Regions from separate parts of the Gibbsiella quercinecans genome, predicted to be linked through region 1. Evidence: riboswitches for the same ligand, from Rfam matches in the RefSeq annotation. Region 1 holds a riboswitch; each other region holds the start of a gene.
The links. A riboswitch is a leader RNA that binds a small molecule or an ion and turns the genes downstream of it on or off. The one in region 1 is predicted to bind thiamine pyrophosphate.

Region 1 (7,761 bases):
GCCAGCTCGCGCGCATCGCGGTGGGCAGCTGCGCTGATGATGCCGCCGCCCAGATAGAGCACCGGCCGTTTGGCCTGGTTGATCATCATCGCGGCCTGTTGCACGGCGGCGGCGTCAAATGCCGGCGGCGCATCCGGCAGCGCAATCGGCGGCAGTTGATCCAGTTCGATCTCGGCGGTTTGCACATCTTTGGGGATATCGATCCACACCGGCCCCGGCCGGCCGGATTCGGCGATGCGGAAGGCATCGCAAATTACCTGCGGCAGCTCGCTGATGCTGCGCACCAGATAGTTGTGTTTAGTGATGGGGATCGAAATACCGTAAGTATCGACTTCCTGAAAGGCGTCGGAGCCGATCATGGAAGAGGGCACTTGCCCGGTAATGCAGACCAGAGGGATGGAGTCGAGCTTGGCGTCGGCGATGGCGGTGACCAGGTTGGTGGCGCCGGGGCCGCTGGAGGCGATGCACACCGCGGCTTTGCCATTGGCCCTGGCCATGCCCTGGGCCATAAAGCCGGCGCCCTGTTCATGGCGTGCCAATACGTGGCGGATGGTATTGCTCTGGCTGAGCGCATCATACAGCGGCAGCGCCGCGCCGCCAGGAATGCCGGCGACGGTGGTGATGCCCTGGCGCTCCAGCAGATGCACGATCAACTGGGCGCCGGTAAAGCGCTGCCGTTGGTGAGGTTTGCCCGTGGTTTCCATTGTCTCGTCCTTCTTCTTGGCCGGTTGGCTTTGAGCGGGATACAGAGACAAGAAACCCCGCTCGGTTGGCGCCGGCGGGGTTTTGGGAATCGTGTGTTGATTCGGACCCTACGGCGCGTTGCCGACGACCACCACCACACGAACGACCACAGCCGCGGCAGGTTGCGCGGTGTTTAGTAGGGCCGAAGTCAGTGCAGATGCGATCACAGGGAACCTTAAGTATCAACAATAATAGTCAGGCAACATAAAAGCACAGGTGCCCAACGGGAACAACAGATTTATAGGTGGACACCTAAGAAATGCGCGCTAGATCACGGCTGTACCGGTATGCCCAGGATCTGCGCTTCAGGAGCACGGCCCTCCACCAGCGCCTGAGTCGGGCCGTCGTAATAAATCCGGCCGTCAACCACCAACAGCGTTCGCTTGGCGATGCGGGCGGCATCGTCCAGATTATGCGAAACCATCAGCAGCGTGAGCTGGCGCTGGTGACAGACGTTCTGCAACAGTTGCAGCATCTCGCTGCGTAGCGCCGGATCGAGCGCCGAGAAAGGCTCGTCCAGCAGCAGGATCGGCCGTTGCCGCACCAGGCAGCGCGCCAGTGCTGCCCGCTGGCGCTGGCCGCCGGAAAGCTGCGACGGCAGGCGTTGCAAATGTTCTTCCAGCCCGACCTGGGCGGCAATCTGCGCCAACTGCCGTTTTTGTTCGCTGTTCAGCCGCAGGCCGGGGTTAAGCCCCAGCCCAATATTTTGGGCGACGGTCAGGTGAGCGAACAGGTTGTTTTCCTGGAACAGCATGGAGACCGGGCGTTTGGCGGGCGGAGTGGCGGTGTGATCCTCGCCCGCCAGCAACAACCGGCCGCTGGCCGCCGGCAGAAAGCCGGCGATCAGGCTGAGCAGGGTGCTTTTGCCCGCGCCGCTTGGCCCGAGCACCGCGACGCGTTCGCCCGGCTGGATATGCAGATCAAAGCGCATCGGTAGGTGTTCATACAGATAGGTCAATTTTTCAAGCGTCAGCATGGCGGCCCGGTAAGCGTTCAATCAGGGTAAACAGCAGGAAGCACAGCAGCAGCAACAGCAGTGCGGTCACGGCGCCGTCATGGCTGCGATAGGCACCAATTTGCTGGTACAGATAAAAAGGCAGGGTACGGAATTGCTCGTTGCCAAACAAGGCCACCACGCCAAAATCGCCGATAGACAGCACGCAGGCAAACGCCAGCGCCTGCGCCAGCGGCCGGCGCAGTGCTTTCAGTTCGATCCAGCGCAGCCGCTGCCAGCCGTGCATATCCAGCGACAGGCACAGGGGGTTATAGCGTTCCGCCAGATCGCGCATGGGGTTGTCGAGCACTTTTAGCGCGTAGGGGATCGCCATCAGCGCGTTGGTCAGGATCACCAGCCCATAGGGCGACTGCGGCAGGCCGAGGGTATCGTTCAGCAGCAGGAAAAAGCCGGTGGCCAGGACAATGCCCGGCATCGCCAGGATCACCATGCCGCTCAACTCCAGTGCCTGCCCCCAGCGCAAACGCTGCCGAAGTTTCAGTTCCCGGCTGCTCCACAGCAACAGCATCGTCAGGGTGACGCACAGCAAACCGGCAGCGATCGCGATGCGCAACGAGGTAAACAGCGCCTGCCAGAGGATCTGCTGTTGCAACACGCTCACCAGCGCCTGATTGGCGCCGTCGGCAATCACCGCCAGCAGCGGCGGCAGCAACAGCAGCAGGGCTGCGGTTATCAGCAGGCCGTCGGTGATGCGCCGCTGCAGGCTGTCTTCCGGGTTGCGCCAAAGCGCCGCCTGGGTCGCCCCCACCGGCAGCGCCTGGCTCAGGCGCTGGCTAAGCAGCACCAGCCCCAGGCAACAGGCCATCTGGATCAACGCCAGCAGGGCGGCGCGGCTAAGATCGTAGTCGTAGCTCAGCGCCTGATAAATCGCCAGTTCAATGGTGGTGGCCTGCGGGCCGCCGCCCAGCGCCAGCACGGTGGCAAAGCTGGCGAAGCAAAGCATGAAGATCAGCGCGCCGCTCGGCAGCAACTGGCGCCGCAGCGCGGGCCATTCGACGATGCGAAACTGCTGCCAGCCGTTCATGCCCAACTGGGCGGCCAGTTGGCGCTGTTCTACCGGGATATTTTCCAGCGCTTGCAGCAGCAGGCGGGTGGCGAGCGGGAGGTTGAAGAATAAATGGGCCAGCAGGATGCCCTGCAGGCCGTAAGGAGAGAAGTGATATTCCACGCCCAGCCAGCCGCACAGGGTGGCCAGCCAGCCCTGGCGGCCATAGACGCTGAGCAAGCCGAAGACCGCCACCAGCACCGGCAGCACCAGCGTCATGGCGCACAGCCGCAACAACATCGCGCGGCCGGGAAAGCGGCGCCGATAGAGCGCGCGCGCCAGCCAGATGGCAGGCAGCACCGAGATCAACGCGGAAAGAAGCGCCTGCCAGAAGGTGAAGCGCACCACATGCCACAGGTAGGCGTCGTGCCAGATTGCCGTGGTGTTGCTTGCCGGCGCGTGGTGCCACAGCGCGCCTATCGCCAGTGCGGCGATCAGCACGATCAGGCCGGCGGCCAGCAGGCCTGGCCGCAGCCAGCCGGGAATTAGCGGCTTACTGCGTTTTGCCATGCCCGGATCCACTCCCCTCGGTGTTGCGCCACATCTTCAGCACTGTACTGCAGCGCCACTTTCGGCACCGGCATTTGGTCAAAACCGGCCGGCAGCGTGGTGTTGATCACCGGGTACATCCAGTTACCGGTAGGAATGGTGTTTTGGAACGCCGGGGTCACCATGAACTGTAAAAAGCGCTCTGCCAATTGCGGATGCTTGCTGGCCTTCAGCTTACCGGCCACTTCCACCTGCAGATAATTGCCTTCGCTAAAGCTGGCAGCGGCATAACTGTCTTTCTTTTCTTCAATCAGGTGGTAGGCCGGCGAGGTGGTATAGCTAAGCACCAGATCGCCTTCCCCTTTCAGGAACAGGCCGTAGGCTTCGCTCCAGCCTTTGGTGACGGTGACGGTTTTTTTCGCCAACTGTTGCCAGGCCTGCGGCGCGCTGCCGCCGTACACTTTCTGCACCCACAGCAACAGGCCAAGCCCCGGGGTGCTGGTGCGCGGATCCTGATAGATGATTTTCCAGGGCTTATCGCTGCTCACCAGTTCTTTCAGACTCTGCGGCGGGTTTTTCAGTTTGTCTTTGTTGTAAACGAAGGCGAAGTAGCCGTAGTCGAACGGCACGAAGGTTTTATCATGCCAACCGCCGGGCAGCGTCAGCTTGCTGGTATCCACCGCGCTTGGCGCAAACAGGCCGGTTTGGCCTGCGGCCTGCAGCAGGTTGTTGTCCAGCCCCAGCACCACGTCGGCCGCGCTGTTTTTGCCCTCCAGCCGCAGGCGGTTAAGCAGCGAAACGCCATCCTCCAGCGCAACGAATTTCAGTTCGCAGCCGCAGTCTGCCTCAAAGGCTTTTTTCACCGCCGGGCCGGGGCCCCAATCGGCGGCGAAGGAATCATAGGTGTAAACCGTCAGCGTTTCTTTAGCCAACGCCGGCGCGCTGGCCAGCAACAATAGGCAGGGAAGTAATTTTTTGACCACTTTGCACTCCTGGGCGATAAGGGGCAAAGGTATCTGAGGGTGGGGTGAATGGTTAGTCAACGCGCCATGCTCAAATCCCTCCGCCGGTATGGACCGGATCAGGTTCGACGGGTTTGTTCTCAGCGGAAGAGATTGCCGCACGCCGGATAAACGCGCGCCGGGCACCTTTCCGCACCCCGTTGAGACGGCGTTATTGTAAAGATTAACGCACGTCGGCGAAAGCGGCTTCTTTCTTTGTTAGGCCTCAGGTGGGGCGAACCAGGCGGATTTAAAGTCAAACCAGCCCAGCGTATTCATCCGCACCCCGCGCATGCTGCGCTGGCCGTGTAACTGCAGCCAATGGTGAAATAACGGGTGTAGCTGATGGTGATGGACCAGGCGCCGACAGAATTCCGCCAACGGCAGCATATTGTCGTGCCACAGAGCGGCGTCCTGGTGGAGATCGTCATTCATGCAGTGCTTCAGCAGCGGCAGTTCATACAGCGTAGCAAAGAGCGAGAATTCCAGCGGCAGATAGAAATTTGCACTGCCCAGCCACAAATCGCTGACCGCGTTGCCCTGGTGCCAGGTAGCGTAGTCCACCACCTGAATATTCAGCCGGATGCCGTGCTGCGCCAGCAATGGCGCGATCGTCTGTTGGATGGCCTGGAATTCCGGGTGCTCGCTGTAAAAGGTCAGCGTCAGTTCGCGCAGGCCGGCGGGTTTTGGCTGCCGGGAAGGCGCACGGCAATGATGCCAGCGCGGCAATATGCCGTAGGCCGGCGACCAGTAGCGTTGATACTCCGGCCCGGCATTGTTCAACAGGGTGATTGGGTTAATCAGTTCGCACAGCCAACTGCGGGTGGCTTCATCCGCAGCCAGCGGCGAGCGTTGGTCGAATAACAGAAAGTAACAGCCCTCTTCCAGCCGGCTTTCCAGCTCATTTTTGCCGGTATCGTCCGCCTGCAACTGCACGCCCGCATATACCAATTCCTCGGTGATTTCCGGCAGTACCCAGATATTGACCTCGTCGATCAGGGCGCGGTAGCCGAAATAATCATCGAAAGCGTGAATCTTCATTTGGCTCTGGTGATTGCGCACCACCCGATAGGGCCCGGTGCCGACCGGGTGGCGGGCAAAGTCCGGCAGGCTTTGCCACTCATGCGGCAGGATCATGGCATGCACGCTGCCCAGCAGCCAGGGCAGCCAATAGTCTGGGCGGTGTAAGTGCACGTCGATCACATAAGGGGTGGGCGACGCGACCTTGGCCAGATGGGCGAACAAGGGTTGCGGGATCAGCCGGGTCAGCGAAGCGATCACGTCTTGCATTTCCAGTTCACGGCCGTGATGGAAATGAATCGCCGGGCGCAGGTAAAAACGCCAGTGCAAGGGTGTGATGGCTTGCCAGTGATGGGAAAGGTCGGGTTCCAGTTCCCCGTTTTCCTCATTTATCCGCGTCAGGCCATTAAAGATTTGCCGGGCCAGGTGGGTTTCCGAGCGGCGCAACGGCGAGCCGGGCAGCAGGTTATACAACTGGCGATAATAGAGCACGCGCAGGATATGCTTGCCTTGGCGGAAGCTGCGCCCCAGTTGGGAGAGCAGCATCTGGCGCACCACGTTTTTATCGCCGACCAGTTGCACCAGTTGATCGATCTTATCCTGCTCCAACAGTTCTTCGGCCCGCTGCTGCTGCAACGCCAGCCCGGTGTAATGAAAGGTGAGCTGCGAACGTTTGCCGCGCCCGGCTTCCGCTTGCCAGGTCAGCCAGCCTTGCTGCTGCATGGCGCTGAGCAGCGAGCGCACGTGGCGGCGCGAGCAGCTCAGCACCTCTGCCAGTTCTTGCAGCGTGGTTTCCATAGGCTGGCCGTGGCAGCACTGCCACAAGCGGATGAACTGCTGTTGCAAACGTGGGCTGGACATAAAAGAGGAACTCTCCGCGATCGATTCGTCAATTTATCTTTCCCTATATTACGCCGATAATTTTCCTCAATGAAGGCGTGGGGAGGTGGCTTATGACCGTTTTCTTATCTAAAGGTTTTTATCAGCGTTACTTTGACGCGGTTCGCCGCCAGAAGGCCGATTGGCTGAGCGTGGTGCCGGAACAGGCAAGGCTGGATACGCTGGCGCATTTAACCCAGTGGGATATGAGCAAACTGAGCGACGAGGAGTACCGGAAGCGTCTGTAATCGACCATCTTAAATGTTTCTGAGTAATGGTGCATTTCACCAGCCAGTGGGGCCATCCCACTGGTTTTTTTATTGCTTTATTCTCTTAGTGGCCTTCTGTAGCATGGGGTCTTCGCTTCAGCTCAGGGATGAATAAATGAAAGTTTCCCGCTGGTCGCCACGTCGTTTTAACCCCGTATTTGCCGCATTCCTGATTCTGGCCTTTCTGGCCGGTATCGCCGGTGCGTTGCAGGCACCAACGTTGAGTCTGTTTCTCACCACTGAAGTGAAGGTCAGGCCGCTGTGGGTGGGGCTGTTTTATACCATTAACGCCGTTGCCGGCATTATCGTCAGTTTTCTGCTGGCGAAACGCTCCGATACCCGTGGCGATCGGCGCAAGCTGATTCTGGTGTGCTGCCTGATGGCGGTGGGCAACTGCGTACTGTTCGCCTTCAACCGCGACTACCTGACGTTGATTACTCTGGGCGTGTTCCTGGCCGCGGTAGCCAATACCGCGATGCCGCAGATTTTTGCGCTGGCGCGTGAGTATGCGGACAGCTCGGCACGCGAGGTGGTGATGTTCAGCTCGGTGATGCGCGCCCAGCTTTCACTGGCCTGGGTGATTGGCCCACCGTTGTCGTTTGCTCTGGCGCTGAATTACGGTTTCACCGTGATGTTTCTGATTGCCGCGGGCATTTTTGTGCTCAGCGCGGTTTTGGTGTGGTTTGGGCTGCCCACGGTGCCGCGCGAAGCGCAAACCGGTAGCCTGAATGCCTCGCCGATTGCGCCGCCCAGCGCCTGGCGTAACCGCGATGTGCGGCTGTTGTTTTTGGCCTCGATGCTGATGTGGACCTGCAACACCATGTACATCATTGATATGCCGCTGTATATCACCCGCGAGCTGGGGCTGCCGGAAAGGCTGGCGGGGCTATTGATGGGCACGGCTGCCGGGCTGGAGATCCCGGCGATGCTGGTAGCGGGTTATCTGGTTAAACGCTTTGGCAAACGCAACATGATGCTGTTCGCCGTTGCGGCGGGCGTGCTGTTTTACGGCGGGCTGGTGCTGTTCAAATTCAAGACGGCGTTAATGGTGCTGCAACTGTTTAACGCCGTTTTCATCGGCATTGTCGCCGGTATCGGTATGCTCTATTTTCAGGATTTGATGCCAGGCCGGCCGGGGGCGGCCACCACCATGTTCACCAACAGCATTTCGACCGGGGTGATCCTGGCCGGGGTGCTGCAAGGCATGCTGGCCGAAGCCCTGGGCCACTACGCGGTGTACTGGCTGGCGCTGATTCTGGTGACGGCTTCACTGTGGCTTTGCGCCCGCGTGCGGGAAGT
Region 2 (7,761 bases), 320 kb from region 1:
AGAGGTGGAGAAGGGGCTGCGGCTGTTGGGTGAAAGCGCCAGCCGCCTGCTGGAAGAGGCGACGACCGCCAAATAATGGTTGGGTGCCAATATGGGCCGGGTGCTGCACCCATATTGGCGGGGGGAACGGCAGTTGTGCAGGCCGGTTACAACGGCCGGCCCAAATAGCTGTCCCAGTCTTTCCATACCGGCTGCAGGCCTGCCTGGCTGATCGCCGCGGCCACCTGTTCCGGCGTGCGGCCGTCATGTGGTGCAAACTGCTCCAGCTCCGGCGCGACATGATCGGCATAGCCGCCCGGTTGGGTTTTGGAACCAGCACTGACGCTATTGATCGCCATCGGGATCACATGGTCGCGGAAGTAGGGCGATTCACGGGTGGACAGCGATAACTCCACGTTGGGCGCCAACAGGCGGAAAGCGCAGATGAGCTGCACCAACTGCGGTTCGCTCATGATGCTGGCCGGCTCAATGCCGCCGGCGCAGGGGCGCAGGCGTGGGAACGAGATAGAATACTGGCTCTGCCAGTAGGTTTGCTGCAGGTAGAGCAGGTGTTCGGCCAGCAGGTAACAGTCGGTGCGCCAATGGCTGGAAAGGCCAATCAGCGCACCCAGGCCGATCTTGCCGATCCCGGCGCGCCCAAGACGATCCGGCGTGGCCAGCCGCCAGTGGAAGTCCTGCTTGTGGCCGCGCAGATGGTGCTTCAGGTAGGTCGCTGGGTGGTAGGTTTCCTGATACACCAGCACGCCGTCCAGGCCCAGATTTTTCAACTCGGCGTAATCGTCCTGCCCCAGCGGCTGCACTTCCATCATTAATGAACTGAAATGGCGGCGGATCGGCGGGATATGCTGGCGGAAGTAATCCATCCCCACCTTGGTTTGGTGTTCGCCGGTGACCAGCAGCAGGTGCTCAAAGCCCAGCGCCTTGATCGCCACGCATTCCCGCTCAATCTCGTCGGCATTCAGCGTCTTGCGCTTAATGTGGTTGCTCATTGAGAAGCCGCAGTAAGTGCAATCATTCGCGCACAGATTGGACAGGTACAGCGGCACATAAAAGCTGACCACATTGCCGAAGCGCTGGCGGGTGAGTTGCTGCGCCCGTTGCGCCAGCGGCTCCAGATAGGCCGCGGCGGCGGGTGAAATCAGCGCCATGAAATCCTCGCGCGTCAGCCTGGGCGCCTGGAGCGCGTGTTCCACATCCCGGGCGGTTTTACTGTTGATCCGCAGCGTGATCTCATCCCAATTCAACTGCTGCCAGCGGTGACTGAAATCATCGGCCATTACAGTGCCCTCGCGGGTGGGTTAAGAAATGCGGTCAGCGGGCTGGTCGCCGCCGCGTGGGCCTGGCTGCCGCCAAGGCCGGCGGTGCGCGCCCGTTCGCCGGCTTCCAGCGCCAGCCGGAAGGCCTGCGCCATGTTGACCGGATCGCGCGCCACGGCAATCGCGGTATTGACCAATACCGCATCGGCGCCCAACTCCAGTGCCGCCAGCGCGTGGCTGGGGGCGCCGATGCCGGCGTCCACCACTACCGGCACCTTGGCCTGCTCAATGATTATCTCCAGAAAGTCGCGGGTGCGCAGGCCACGGTTGGAGCCGATCGGCGCGCCGAGCGGCATCACCGCTGCGCAACCGGCTTCCTCTAACCGTTTGCACAGCACCGGATCGGCGCCGCAGTACGGCAGCACCACGAACCCTTCTTTAACCAGGGTTTCCGCGGCTTTCAGCGTTTCGACGGCGTCGGGCAGCAGGTATTTCACGTCCGGGTGGATCTCCAGCTTGATCCAGTGGGTGCCAATGGCTTCGCGCGCCAGCCGGGCGGCGAACACCGCTTCCGCTGCCGTTTTGGCGCCGGAGGTGTTGGGCAACAGCTTAATGCCCAACTGCTGCAACGGAGCCAGAATGGCGTCATTGCCGCCTTGCAGATCCACACGTTTCATCGCCATGGTCACCAACTGCGAGCCGGAAGCCTGTATTGCAGCCAGCATCAACGCCGGCGTCGCGAACTTGCCGGTGCCGGTGAACAGGCGTGAGGTAAAAGAAGTATCGGCGATTTGCAACATATCAGCCTCCGGCAATCGCTTGAAATAACAGAATATCATCGCCATCCGCTACCAGATGGTCGGCCCATTCGGCGCGCGGGATGATGGTTTGATTAATTGCCAATGCGGTGCCGGGCTGCTGGTATTCCAACTGTTCGAGCAGGGCATTGACGGTGAGCGGCTGCGCCAGCGCAATCGGCCGTTCGTTGAGCGTGATCTTCATACGGCACCTCCGCAGACCGGGCAGTTGCCGGCCTTGCTCAACTGCAGCGTGCTCCAGCTCTGCTGCCTGCCGTCAAACAGCCGCAGTTTGCCGCTTTGCGTGCAAGGCATACCGACCAGCATTTTGATGGCTTCCAGCGCCTGCAACGTGCCGATCACGCCCACCACCGGCCCCAGCACGCCGGCGGTGCGGCAGTTGCGCTGCGGCTCGGCTTGCTCCGGGTACAGGCAGGCATAGCAGCCATGGGGATAGGGGGGCTCAAGCACCAGCAGTTGGCCGCTGAAGCCGACGGCGCTGCCGCTGATCAGCGGCTTGCCCGCCGCCACGCAGGCCGCATTGACCGCGTGCCGGGTGGCCATATTGTCGCAACAGTCGAGAATCAGATCGGCGCGTGCTACGGCGCGCGCAAGCGCATCGCCCTGTAGCCGTTGTTCGATGGCTATCGATTCCACCAGGGGGTTCAGCGCCTGCAATTGCCGCTGTGCCAGCCGCGCTTTGGCCTGCGGGATATCGGCGCTGCGATACAGGATTTGCCGTTGCAGATTCGTCAGGTGCAGTTGGTCGTCATCGGCCAGCAGCAGGGTGCCGACGCCGGCGGCGGCCAGATAGAGCGCCGCCGGCGATCCCAACCCGCCAAGCCCGACGATCAGGACGCTGGCCCGTTTTAACCGTTCCTGCCCTGCCGGGCCGATATCTTCCAGCAGCAACTGGCGGCTGTAGCGTAAAAATTCGCTATCGGAAAGTGTCGCTTCGTTATGCATCGCGTCACTCCTTGCCTTCAATCAGCCGCAGCAGTTCGGCGGTGGCGGCGCGCCAATCCGCGGCCTGGGTAATGGCGCTGACCACGGCGATGCTGCCCACGCCGCAGGCTAATACGCCAGGCACGCGATCAATGCTGATGCCGCCGATCGCCACTGTCGGGTAGCCGGATAACCCCGCAACGTGTCGTTTCAGTTCGGCCAACCCTTGTGGGGCCGAGGGCATCTCTTTGGTTTGCGTCGGGAAAATATGCCCAAGCGCAATGTAAGAGGGGCGCACGGCAATGGCCCGTTTCAGCTCGGCGTCGTCATGGGTGGATACCCCCAGGCGCAACCCTGCCCGATGGATGGAGGCCAGATCGGCGCTATCCAAATCCTCTTGGCCAAGATGGACGCCATAAGCCTGATGTTTGATCGCCAACCGCCAGTAATCATTGATGAACACACGGGCGTTGCTGCGCTTGCCAAGGGCGATAGCGGCGGCAATGTCGTCTTCCACCTGCGCTTCCGGCTGGTCTTTGATGCGCAGTTGCAAGGTGGTGACGCCCGCGCCCAGCAGGCGTTCAATCCATTCCACGCTGTCGACCACCGGATACAGGCCCAGCCTGTGCGGCGTTGCCGGGAAAGCGGATGCGAATTCAGTCATGGTTTTCCTCCTGCAGCGCGCTCGCGCTGTGGTACAGCTCGCTACCGCGGGCGCGGAACTCGCTGGACATCTTTTCCATGCCGGAAAGAATCTCAATCGGTTTGGCGGCTTCCTGGGCGGCGGCGTAGTCGCGCACCTCCTGCGAAATTTTCATCGAGCAAAACTTCGGCCCGCACATTGAGCAAAAATGAGCGACCTTGCCGGACTCCTGCGGCAGGGTTTCGTCGTGGTAGGCGCGTGCGGTTTCCGGATCCAACGCCAGGTTGAACTGATCCTCCCAGCGGAATTCAAAGCGTGCCTTGGACATGGCGTTATCGCGGATCTGCGCCCCTGGGTGCCCTTTAGCCAGATCGGCGGCATGAGCGGCGATTTTGTAGGTGATCAGCCCCTGTTTCACGTCCTCTTTGTTCGGCAGCCCCAGGTGCTCTTTGGGCGTGACGTAGCACAACATCGCGCAGCCGAACCAGCCGATCATGGCCGCCCCGATGCCGGAGGTGAAGTGATCGTAACCCGGTGCGATATCGGTGGTCAGCGGCCCCAGGGTGTAGAACGGCGCCTCGTGGCAGTGCTCCAGCTCTTCGGTCATATTGCGGCGGATCATCTGCATCGGCACGTGCCCCGGCCCTTCGATCATCACCTGCACGTCATATTCCCAGGCGATTTTGGTTAATTCCCCCAGGGTGTGCAGCTCGGCGAACTGGGCTTCGTCGTTGGCGTCCTGGATGGAGCCTGGGCGCAGGCCGTCGCCCAGCGACAACGCCACGTCATAGGCGGCGCAGATCTCGCAGATCTCGCGGAAGTGTTCATACAGGAAACTTTCCTGGTGATGCGACAGGCACCATTTCGCCATGATCGAACCGCCGCGCGACACGATGCCGGTCAGGCGCTTGGCGGTCATCGGCACATAGCGCAGCAACACCCCGGCGTGGATGGTGAAGTAATCGACTCCTTGTTCCGCCTGCTCCAGCAGGGTGTCGCGGAACATTTCCCAGTTTAGGTTTTCCGCCACGCCGTTTACTTTCTCCAGCGCCTGGTAAATCGGCACGGTACCAATCGGCACCGGGCTGTTGCGTAAGATCCACTCGCGCGTTTCATGGATGTAGCGGCCGGTGGAGAGATCCATCACCGTATCGGCGCCCCAGCGGGTCGACCACACCAGCTTTTCCACTTCTTCCTCAATGGAGGAAGACACCGCCGAATTGCCGATATTGGCGTTGACCTTCACCAGAAAATTACGGCCAATGATCATCGGTTCAGATTCGGGGTGGTTGATATTGGCGGGGATGATGGCGCGGCCGGCGGCCACTTCCTGGCGCACGAACTCCGGTGTAATGGCCGGTGGCAGGTTTGCTCCCCAAGATTGCCCCGGATGTTGCTGGCGCAATACCGCGCCGCGGATGCGTTCACGGCCCATGTTTTCCCGGATGGCGATAAACTCCATTTCCGGCGTGATGATGCCGCGGCGGGCATAGTGCAGCTGGGTGACGCATTTGCCCGGTTGGGCTTTGCGCGGCAGCGGCAGGTGTTCAAAGCGCAGGTGATCCAGCCCTTCGTCCGCCAGGCGCTGTTGGGTAAAGCCGGAGCTAACGCCATTGAGGGTTTCGGTGTCGTCGCGTTCGGTGATCCAGGCGGCGCGCAGTTTCGCCAGGCCATGACGCACGTTCAGCTCAGCATCGGGATCGCCGTACGGGCCGGCGGAATCATAAACCGGGATCGGTTCGTTCTGTTCGTATTGGGGCTGCTCTTTACTGCCGCCGATGAGCGTGGGGCTGAGCTGGATTTCCCGCATTGGCACCTGCAAATCGCTGCGCGAACCCTGCAGGTAAATACGACGTGAATTGGGAAAGACAACGCCTTGCAACGAATGAATAAACTGCTGCGCGTCGTCGCGCTGTTGTTTACGGGCACGGGGCTTGTTTATCGTAGACATAGCAAATTCCTACCAGTGTGGTGAGTTGGGAAAATTGCTTGTCTGGAGCTCGGAGGGAGTAACGATGGTGGCCGGTAAGCAGGTCCCCGGTGGTGTGGGGCGCCCTGGCACGGCAATAGATTACTCTTGTTCCCTTCGCGGGTGTTAACCCGATCAGGTTCCGCGGATCCCGAATTAACGGTCTCAGCCTGGCTGATAAACAGCGCTAGGCACTCCGACAAGATGCCCTCAGTATAGGAGGGTGATTAGAAACTACAAGTGCTACCCGTCATGTTTTGGCTTGGCCGGTGGTTAATGTTGCACCGGGCGCTCCAGCATGTCGGCGGGGTTCGCCGCCTGCCGATTCTGCTGCCAGGCTTGCACAGCTAATTGAATCAGCTGATCTTCCAGCTCAAAGCGCGCCTCAAGCATTTCGCCAATATCGGACAGCGACTGATGAAACGCCAGGCAAAGATCGTCATCCATCTCGGCTTTGCTATAACGATCGTGAAATGCCATTATTTGTTCAGTGTTGTGCTGTAGTTTTGGATAAATGCGCGTTGCCTGCGTGCTCTCCAGGCTGGCCGCCCCTTCAACCTGCTGAATGATTTTATCGTAGATATGAAAGTGCCCCGCAGAGAGATAATCCAACAGGTTATGGCACAAGTTCTCCAGCGCTTTTTCATTCAGCGGCGTATGCTTCCCTTTATTCGGTTTAACGCCGACCAGGGTGTAATAGGCGACCAGTAACTGTTTGCGGGCCTGCAACCATTGATCAACCAGGTCATTATTGCCGCCCACATTTTGCGTCAGGCTTTCCAAACGGTTGAGCATATTGGGCTCCCTGCGTGAATAATAAATTTTTAATGTAAAACATTAGGATCGGTAGAGTGTCAGTAAAGCAGAGGTTGTGCAATAACGCTATGGAATTTGCATTAACAGGTAATGAACAGGGCTGGTGGATCGTCAGCCAGCAAAGCAAGCTTTGGTTGCCGAACGGCGAGCTGCCGTTTGGCTCGGCGCAACAGTTTTCGCTGCGCGGCCTTTTGGCACGCCAGATCGGCGAATGGGAAGGCGCGCCGGTGTGGCTGGTGCGCCACGGCATGAAGCAGGGGATGAGCTCGGTGCGGCAACTGCTTGAGCAGGAGCGCGGGCTGTTCCAAATGGCCGGCCGCGGGGTGCAACTGGCGGATTTTTACCATTCCCACCGCTTCTGTGGCTACTGCGGCCACGAAATGCATCATAGCCGCACCGAAAGCGCCTGCCTGTGCGCCAACTGCCATCAACGCTACTATCCACAGATTGCTCCCTGCGTGATCGTGGCTATCCGCCGCGGTGATGAGATTCTGCTGGCGCAGCATGTGCGGCACCGGGGCGGCATCCACACCGTGCTGGCGGGCTTTGTGGAAGTGGGCGAGACGTTGGAGCAGGCGGTGGCGCGCGAAGTGATGGAAGAAAGCCGCATTGAAATCAAAAACCTGCGCTATGTGGCTTCGCAGCCCTGGCCGTTCCCCAATTCGTTGATGATGGCGTTCATGGCCGATTATCATCAGGGCGAACTTCAGCACGATCCCTCAGAACTGCTGAGTGCCGGCTGGTATCGTTACGATCGTTTGCCGATGTTGCCGCCGCCGGGCACGGTGGCGCGCCGGCTGATTGAAGACACGCTGGCGCTGTGCCGGGCAGAATAATGTACACTATTTGCGATAAATTACAGGCCAATAGGAACCCTAGATGACCGAGTTGAAGAACGATCGCTACCTGCGCGCGCTGCTGCGGCAGCCGGTGGATGTGACGCCCGTATGGATGATGCGCCAGGCCGGCCGCTATTTGCCGGAGTACAAGGCCACGCGTGCCCAGGCGGGGGATTTCATGTCCCTGTGCAAAAACGCCGAGCTGGCCTGTGAAGTGACGCTACAGCCGCTGCGCCGGTATGCGCTGGATGCCGCGATCCTGTTCTCTGACATTTTGACTATTCCTGACGCCATGGGGCTGGGGCTGTATTTTGAAGCCGGCGAAGGCCCGCGTTTTACCCACCCGATCGCCTGCCGGGCCGATGTGGACAAGCTCCCGGTGTTCGATCCGGAGATCGAACTGGGCTATGTGATGAACGCGGTGCGCACCATCCGCCGGGAACTGCAAGGCGAAGTGCCGCTGATCGGTTTTTCCGGTAGCCCATGGACGCTGGCC
Region 3 (7,761 bases), 2.2 Mb from region 1:
GAGCCACTCAAGGGTATCGGAAAGGAAAAAATTGCCTGTGAACTAGTGCAAGAACTATGGAGTAACGTTTTTCAGTTGCCTGAGAATAGATCATCTGGTGTTATTCGAATGGTAATGGAATAATAATATTTTATTGAGTTTTACATGTAATTTTTAATTTTCTTACTGGTAAGTGTGAATTAGTTATTACAAATTCAATTTAATTATTTTTTAAATAAAATCCGGGTGTCCCGATCTTGTTGTCGGGATTTTTACTGGTACCCAAAAACATAAACACTTTCCACTCTTCTTTAGTGGCTGTTGCAACTATCCCTATATTAAATAATTTCTATCTATCTCATGTTTTCCTTGCTGAAGTTTGTCCTTCATCAATTGAAAGCTCGTATAATTGAAATTCAATATGTTTACTTATTAATTCAGCCAGTTGAGGTGAATGGCTTGTAAGCCAGATTTGTGAATATTGACTGGCTTCTGATATTAAATTTGCTAACGCAGGTAGCATTTGAGGGTGAAGGCTATTCTCTGGTTCATTGAGTACAATTAATGAAGGCGGGCGTGGGCTCAACAGAGCCACGGCCAGGCATAAAAATCTGATAGTGCCATCAGACATCTCGTTTATATGCAGTGGCCGAGATAATCCTTTACGATTCATCATCATGTTAAATCTGGCTTTGTCATTTATGCAAAAAAAGGAACACTCTGGGAAAGCGTCATGCAGTATCTCAGTTAAAAGTTCAATGTGGCCAATTTCGACAATGGTTTGATAAGCAGCGGCAAGATTTCTACCATCACTGGCTAAAATTGGCGACCTAAATCCAACTTGTGGTTGCCTAATTGCGGATTTTCGCGAAACGTCAAATTCATGATAAAAACGCCAATTACGAATAGTCTCTTTGGTCTGCGATATTTCGGGATAAAGATGTGGCTCACTGAGTTGGCTAAATAAAGATTCATTTTCATAAATATAACCTGCATGTGTTACTTTATCTCCATTTATATCAGATAATACTACGGCTTGATTTTTCCTGCGTAAGATCTGAGACGATGGTCTACGATTATATCCAGCAAGCCATATGTTTTCTTCTTTTATCACTGGATCTAATTCGAAGAGTGTTTTAAAGCGAAGTTTGTCTGGAAAACCGATCTGCAGTTCATACTCGAAGTCTTCCGTTTCGCATGATAACAGCAACCTGCGAGCGCTGTGGTTTGATCTCGAAATCCCTGTCCACATAGCATTTTCTATGCCACCTTCATCACTTAACAACGACGAAAGCTGATTTGTAGCTGCACCGGATAAAAGGTGAATAGCTTTATAAAGGTTTGATTTCCCACAGCCATTTGGGCCAAAAATGATATTAAGCTTATCGAGTTCCAATGAGAGGTTTTTAATCGAGCGATAGTTCTCTATATGGATGTTTTTTATCATGTTAAATCACTCTCTGCGCATTATTTTCGTTAGTGAAAATAGTTCATACCTTGAAAGGAGAAGCAAAAGATAACCGCCGCTTTGATTTTGATTCATTACCTTCCTTAACGAATTTATGTTGTTATCTTTATCATTTTCGAAAAAAAGAGTAAAAATAAATTTTGCCAAATAGTTTACTCATTGTGTCTGCACATCAAAGCTAGGTCGTGCCCGCCTATGCGCAACCTACCCCCTTTGTATACATATCTGCATGCTTGGTAATGTTTTTATCTACGTTATGGCCAAGCTTTCTGTATCCCGCCACATGCCACCAATGATTTACAACCCTTGCCGCTGGCAGTATCCTGTTTAGAACTTAATAAAGTTTTAAGTGAAAATTTACAGATTTATCAAAGACTCGGGGTGCCTTTGTGCAATGCGCATTGGCTGAGATTTTACCCGTATTACCTGAACTGGATAATGCCAGCGTAGGGAAGTCTCGGTGCCCCAACCGGTGCCCGCCTTCTTGAACGCCGGTTGGGAGGATTATGAACGCTCGACCAGATACCTTAGCCGGCGCACGCGCCGCGGCCTGTTTCCACCAATTCAAACAACACCCACCGCTGGTGCATTGCCTGACCAATGATGTCGTGCAGTCGTTAACGGCCAATGTACTGTTGGCGTTAGGCGCTTCGCCGGCGATGGTGGTAGAGCCCAGCGAAGCGGCGGAGTTCAGCGGCATTGCCAGCGCGCTGCTGGTGAATATTGGCACGCTAACCGAAGCCAGTGCAGCAGCCATGCTGGCCGCCGTTAAGGCGGCGAACCAGGCGGGTACCCCTTGGGCGCTGGATCCGGTGGCGGTGGGTGGGTTGCGCTATCGCACCGAGTTTGCCCGGCAATTATTAACGCTAAAGCCGGCGGCAATTCGCGGTAACGCATCGGAAATTATGGCGCTGAGCGGCCAGCGGGGCGGTGGGCGCGGGGTGGACAGCACCGACGATTCACTGGCGGCACTGCCCGCTGCGCAGGCGTTAGCAAGTACCAGCGGCGCCGTGGTGGCGGTAACCGGCGAAATTGATTATGTCACGGATGGTGTGCGCAGTTGGGCGGTAACCGGTGGCGATGCGCTGATGACGCGGGTCGTGGGTACCGGCTGTTCACTGTCTGCGGTGGCGGCGGCGTTTTGTAGCCTGCCGGGGGCGCGCCTTGATAACGTCGCGACGGCCTGCCGAGTGATGGCGTTATGCGGTCAGCGGGCCTGCGCGATAGCGGCGGGGCCAGGCAGTTTTACGCCGGCCTTCCTCGATGCGTTGTACCAACTGCGCGCGGAGGATCTGCAATGAAACGGATTAATGCGTTGACGATTGCAGGCACCGATCCCAGCGGCGGCGCCGGCATCCAGGCAGATTTGAAAACCTTCTCGGCGCTTGGCGCATACGGCACCAGCGTGATTACCGCGCTGGTGGCGCAGAATACGCGTGGCGTGCAGTCGGTGTATAACATCGCGCCGGAATTTGTGGCGGCGCAGATGGATTCCGTGCTGAGCGATGTGCGTATCGACAGCGCTAAAATAGGCATGTTGGCCAATGCCGAGATCGTGCAGGCAGTGGCGGAACGTTTGCGCCGCTATCAGCCGCCTTTTGTCGTGCTGGATACGGTGATGCTGGCTAAAAGCGGCGATCCCTTATTGGCGCCGGAGGCGGTGGCGGCCATCCGCCAGCTTCTTTTGCCGCAGGTGGCGATAATTACCCCGAACCTGCCGGAGGCCGCCGCTTTGCTGGGCTGCGCCCCGGCGGAAAACGAACGGCAAATGCGCGAGCAGGGCAGAGCGCTTTTGGCCCTAGGGTGCAAAGCGGTGTTGATCAAGGGCGGACATTTGAGCGAGCAGGAAAGCCCGGATTGGTTGTTTAGCGCCGAAGGGGAGCGGCGTTTCACCGCGCCGCGCGTTGCCACGCGCCACACTCACGGCACGGGCTGCACGCTGTCTGCGGCGCTGGCGGCGTTGCGGCCACGCCATGCTAACTGGGCGGAGGCGGTGGCAGCAGCTAAGGACTATCTGCAAAAGGCGTTGGAACAGGCGGATACGCTGGAGGTCGGGCACGGTATTGGCCCGGTGCATCATTTCCATGCCTGGTGGTGATTGCGGTTTCCATTCTGGTTTCTGCCAGTGGAAGGGGGCAAGGGTTTTCCCCTCACCCCGGCCCTCTCCCAAGGGAGAGGGGGGCAGAGTTGGCCTGGGGCGTTTTTCCCCTCACCCCGGCCCTCTCCCAAGGGAGAGGGGGCAGAGTTGGCCTGGGGCGTTTTTCCCCCTCACCCCGGCCCTCTCCCAAGGGAGAGGGGGTAGAGTTGGCCTGGGGCGTTTTCCCCCTCACCCCGGCCCTCTCCCAAGGGAGAGGGGGCAGAGTTGGCCTGGGGCTTTTTTCCCCCTCACCCCGGCCATCTCCCAAGGGAGAGGGGGCAGAGTTGGCCTGGGGCGTTTTTCCCCCTCACCCCGGCCTCTCCCAAGGGAGAGGGAGCAGAGTTGGCCTGGGGCGGTTAGCTAATTCCGGCCTGGTGCAGATCGTGCAGGTTGATGGCGCCAACCAGCACGCCATCCAGATCAACCACCGGCGCGGCGCTGATATGTTGCTGATGCAGCGCTTCCAGCGCCTCGCCCGCACGCCACTGTTCCGGCAGGCGGTAGCCGGGGCGGGTGATCGCCGGGGCCAGGCTGTCGTTAAGTGAGTTGCCTTTGACCAGCCAGCGGCGCAGGTCGCCGTCGGTAAACACCCCCACGACTTTTTGCTGTGCGTCGCATACCGCCACCAGCCCAAGCCCGGTGCGGCTTAGCTCCAACATGGCGGCCATTATGTCGGCATCTTCACTGACTTTGGGCAGGCGATCGTCGGTGCGCATCAGGTGATGCACGCGGTTAAGCAGGCGGGCGCCCAGGCTGCCGCCGGGATGTGAACGGGCGAAATCCTCGGCGTTGAAACCACGCTGGCGCATTAGCGCCATGGCTAACGCGTCGCCGATCATCAGCGTGTTGACGGCGCTGGAGGTGGGGGCCAGGCCCATCGGGCAGGCTTCGCGCTCCACGCTGATATCCAGCAGGCAGGCGGCGGCCTGCGCCAGCGGCGATTCTTTACCGCCGGTAATGGCGATCACCGGGATCTGGCTTTCCGCCAGCAGCGGCAGGATCAAATCCAGCTCTTTGGCGCGCCCGGAATAAGAGATAAAAATCACCACGTCTTGTTTGCTGATCATGCCCAGATCGCCGTGCAGCGCTTCCGCCGGGTGGACGAAAAAGGCCGGCGTGCCGGTGCTGGCGAGTGAAGCGGCGATTTTCTTGCCGATATGGCCGGACTTACCGATGCCGGAAATCACCGCTTTGCCGCGGCAGTGCAGCAGCAGCTCACAGGCACGTACAAAGTTGCCGTCCAGCCTGGCCAACAGGCGCTGCGCTTCGGCCAGTTCGATCTCCAGGGTTTCGCGGGCAAAATTGAGTAGCGCATCGGCTTTATGCATTGCGGCCTCCAACCAGAATGGTCTTGATCCCTCTTTCCTGCAGGGCGGTGAGGTAATCCGGGGGAATGTCATTATCGGTGATTAAGGTATCAACCATGCCCAATTCGCACACCACGTTTGGGCTTTTGCGGCCGAATTTGGAGGAATCCACCAGCAGGATGATGCGGCTGGCGGCTTCGCACATGGCCTTGCTGACGTTGTGTACTTCGTTGAAGGTGGTCACGCCGGCGTTAAGGTCCACCCCATCGGCGCCGATGAACAGTTTATCGAAACTGAACTGATGAAAGGCGGATTCCGCCAGGCTGCCGTGGAACGAAGCCGATTTTTTGCGGTAGGTGCCGCCAGGCATCAGGATGGTTTGATCGTTATCCAGCTCCACCAGCGCGTTAACGATATGCAGGCTGTTGGTCATTACCGTGATGTTGTTGAACTGCGCCAGGTGCGGCACCATTTGCAGCACCGTGCTGCCGGCGTCGAAAATCAGCGAATCGCCGTCGTTGATCAGTTTGGCGGCGGCATGGGCAATCTGGCGTTTTTTTTCGGTATTGATGTGGGTTTTGCGATCGATGGGCTGATCGCCGTCATCGCGGCTGAGCACTACGCCGCCGTAGGTACGGATAACCGCGCCTTCCTCCTCCAGCAGGGTGAGATCCTTACGGATAGTGGTGCCGGTGGTGGAGAAATGTTCGGCTAAAACGTCTACCGCCGTTTTGCCATGCCGCTGTAGATACTCGAGGATGGCGGCCTGCCGCTGCTTTGGTTTCATAGCGATTCCTGTTCACAAGAGTTAAACATTCCCTCCAGCGAAGTGTTCACTATGAAAGGTAATGTCTTTTAATGTGAAAATATCATGTTTTCGGTGCGATCGCTAACGTTAGTGCTATTTGGCATTGCCGATCCTTAGGGAAGATCACATTCGGGCGTAAATCCCGCTGATGTAAACCATGCAGGCGGGGAAGGGGCTTGGGTTGGGCGAAGATGGTCAGGCCGCGCATAATCATGCTGCCGCACACCCGCTGTTGGGCGTCAAACGCCAGCGCCAGCACCACGCGCGGGCGCATCCGGCCGCCGCTGCGCCCAACGCCGACGGCGCCAAGCCGGCAAAGCCGCGCGAATGCACGGTTGAAACGTTGTAACTGCCACCAGCCGAGGGCGATTTGCATCAGCCAGGCGATAATAGCGAAAGTAATCAAGGCGCTGCTCATGGTTGCTCCTGGATACGTGCCCCGGCCAATCGCGGCCGGGGCGTTAGGGTTAAAACATCACCTGGCCGCCGGTGATGTTGATTGACTGGCCGGTGCAGTACGCGGCTTTATCGCTGGCGTAGAACAGCAATGTGTTCAGCACGTCCTGGTAATCACAACCGCGTTTCAACGGCACTTTATCGATATAGTACTGTTCAACCTCTTCCGGTTTGATGCCGAGCTTTTGCGCATACTGTGGCAGCAATGACTGGAACATCGGCGATTTCAGCAGGTTGCCCAGCATCAGCGAATGAACGGTAATGCCGTATTCCGCCAGATCGAGCGCCAGCGACTGGGTCAACCCCACGCCGCCGAACTTGGCGGCGCTGTAGCCGGAGTTGTGCTTGCTGCCGACCTTGCCGGATTTTGAATTGATCTGGATGATGCGGCCCGCCACGCCGTCGCGGATCATCAGGCGAGAGAACTCGCGGGCGCAGAGGAAATACCCCACCAGGTTAACTTGCAGCGAGCGATCGAAATCCCCCAGCAGGAAATCGGTGATCGGCGCTGCCTTGGCGAGGCCGGCGCTGTACACCAGCAGATTCGCCCCGCCGAAGGCGTTATCCACCGCTTGGGCCAGCGCGATGACGCTGGCCTCATCGGTGGCGTCGGCCTGGAACCCCACGGCGCTGCCTGCGCCGTACTCTTCATTGATTTGCTGTGCCACCTGATGGGCGTTGTCGGCATTCAAATCGGCCACCGCCACGCGATAACCGGCCTGTGCCAGGCCTTGGCAAAGGAATGCGCCTAACGTTTGGCCACCGCCAATCACTACAGCTACTTCAGACATGGTCTACTCCTTATGCGATAAATTTCAGCGTACTGCCTAACGGTATATCTGCCGGCGTGGGGCCGGATACGTGGATTGAGCCGGGAAATTCTGCTAACGCTTCACCATCGAAGCGCACCGTAACGTGGCCCAGTTCGCGCAGGTTTTGGGTGGCGACGCTACCGACCGCAGTGATCGGGTAGCGCCGCTCGGCCAGTTCCATCACGCCGCCCACCTGCAGTTCGCCGGTGGTATTGCCGTGCTGATGGATAAAGCAAAATGCTTCGATATCGGCGGGGGCGCCTTCCCTAAAAGTGATCAACATATCGTCCTGCAGTGCGTCACGCGCGCAGCCGCCGATGTGTGTGATAGTGGTTTGGAAAATAGTGTTCATAGCACGTTCTCTGCAGAGTGGAAGTTACTGATAAATAAAGGCCGAAGCCGCCCAGGCAATCAGCACGGTAGGGGCGCCGGTCAGGAAACGGCCGACCAGTACGGAAGGCACCCCAACGCGCACCGTGTCCTGTTTGGCTTCCGCCAGCGACAACCCCACCGGGATGAAATCGCAGGAGGCCTGGGCGTTAATGGCAAACAACGCCGGCAACGCCAACTGCGGCGGGATATGGCCAAGGCCGATCTGCACGCCGACCAGCACGCCGATCACCTGAGCGATTACGGCGCCTGGGCCAAGGAACGGGGAAAGCAGCGGGAAGGAGCAGATCAGCGCCAGCGTCACCAGCCCGATGGGGCTGTTGGCCAGCGGCGTCAGGCCGTGCGCGATGAAATCGCCCAGGCCAGAGGCCATGATGATGCCGATCAGCGCAGAGACGAACGCC

Region 2: linked by a shared signal. The riboswitch ahead of thiC (phosphomethylpyrimidine synthase ThiC) and the one ahead of thiB (thiamine ABC transporter substrate binding subunit) in region 1 are both predicted to bind thiamine pyrophosphate.
Region 3: linked by a shared signal. The riboswitch ahead of thiM (hydroxyethylthiazole kinase) and the one ahead of thiB (thiamine ABC transporter substrate binding subunit) in region 1 are both predicted to bind thiamine pyrophosphate.

Annotation. Positions count from the first base shown of each region.
Region 1 is NZ_CP014136.1:1,897,019-1,904,779, reverse strand. It holds gene ilvB (acetolactate synthase large subunit) at 1-704, opposite strand, end outside; gene ivbL (ilvB operon leader peptide IvbL) at 813-911, opposite strand; gene thiQ (thiamine ABC transporter ATP-binding protein ThiQ) at 1,016-1,720, opposite strand; gene thiP (thiamine/thiamine pyrophosphate ABC transporter permease ThiP) at 1,707-3,314, opposite strand; gene thiB (thiamine ABC transporter substrate binding subunit) at 3,290-4,276, opposite strand; TPP riboswitch at 4,334-4,465, opposite strand; gene sgrR (HTH-type transcriptional regulator SgrR) at 4,514-6,175, opposite strand; gene sgrT (glucose uptake inhibitor SgrT) at 6,268-6,441, shown strand; gene ACN28Q_RS08825 (sugar efflux transporter) at 6,578-7,761, shown strand, end outside.
Region 2 is NZ_CP014136.1:2,212,404-2,220,164, reverse strand. It holds gene ACN28Q_RS10300 (aminotransferase-like domain-containing protein) at 1-76, shown strand, start outside; gene thiH (2-iminoacetate synthase ThiH) at 147-1,277, opposite strand; gene ACN28Q_RS10290 (thiazole synthase) at 1,277-2,056, opposite strand; gene thiS (sulfur carrier protein ThiS) at 2,058-2,258, opposite strand; gene ACN28Q_RS10280 (HesA/MoeB/ThiF family protein) at 2,255-3,019, opposite strand; gene thiE (thiamine phosphate synthase) at 3,024-3,662, opposite strand; gene thiC (phosphomethylpyrimidine synthase ThiC) at 3,655-5,592, opposite strand; TPP riboswitch at 5,706-5,819, opposite strand; gene rsd (sigma D regulator) at 5,884-6,405, opposite strand; gene nudC (NAD(+) diphosphatase) at 6,495-7,262, shown strand; gene hemE (uroporphyrinogen decarboxylase) at 7,306-7,761, shown strand, end outside.
Region 3 is NZ_CP014136.1:4,071,655-4,079,415, forward strand. It holds gene ACN28Q_RS18680 (AAA family ATPase) at 338-1,426, opposite strand; TPP riboswitch at 1,815-1,917, shown strand; gene thiM (hydroxyethylthiazole kinase) at 1,954-2,748, shown strand; gene thiD (bifunctional hydroxymethylpyrimidine kinase/phosphomethylpyrimidine kinase) at 2,745-3,545, shown strand; gene gutQ (arabinose-5-phosphate isomerase GutQ) at 3,941-4,912, opposite strand; gene srlR (glucitol operon DNA-binding transcriptional repressor SrlR) at 4,905-5,678, opposite strand; gene gutM (transcriptional regulator GutM) at 5,761-6,117, opposite strand; gene srlD (sorbitol-6-phosphate dehydrogenase) at 6,167-6,946, opposite strand; gene srlB (PTS glucitol/sorbitol transporter subunit IIA) at 6,957-7,319, opposite strand; gene srlE (PTS glucitol/sorbitol transporter subunit IIB) at 7,344-7,761, opposite strand, start outside.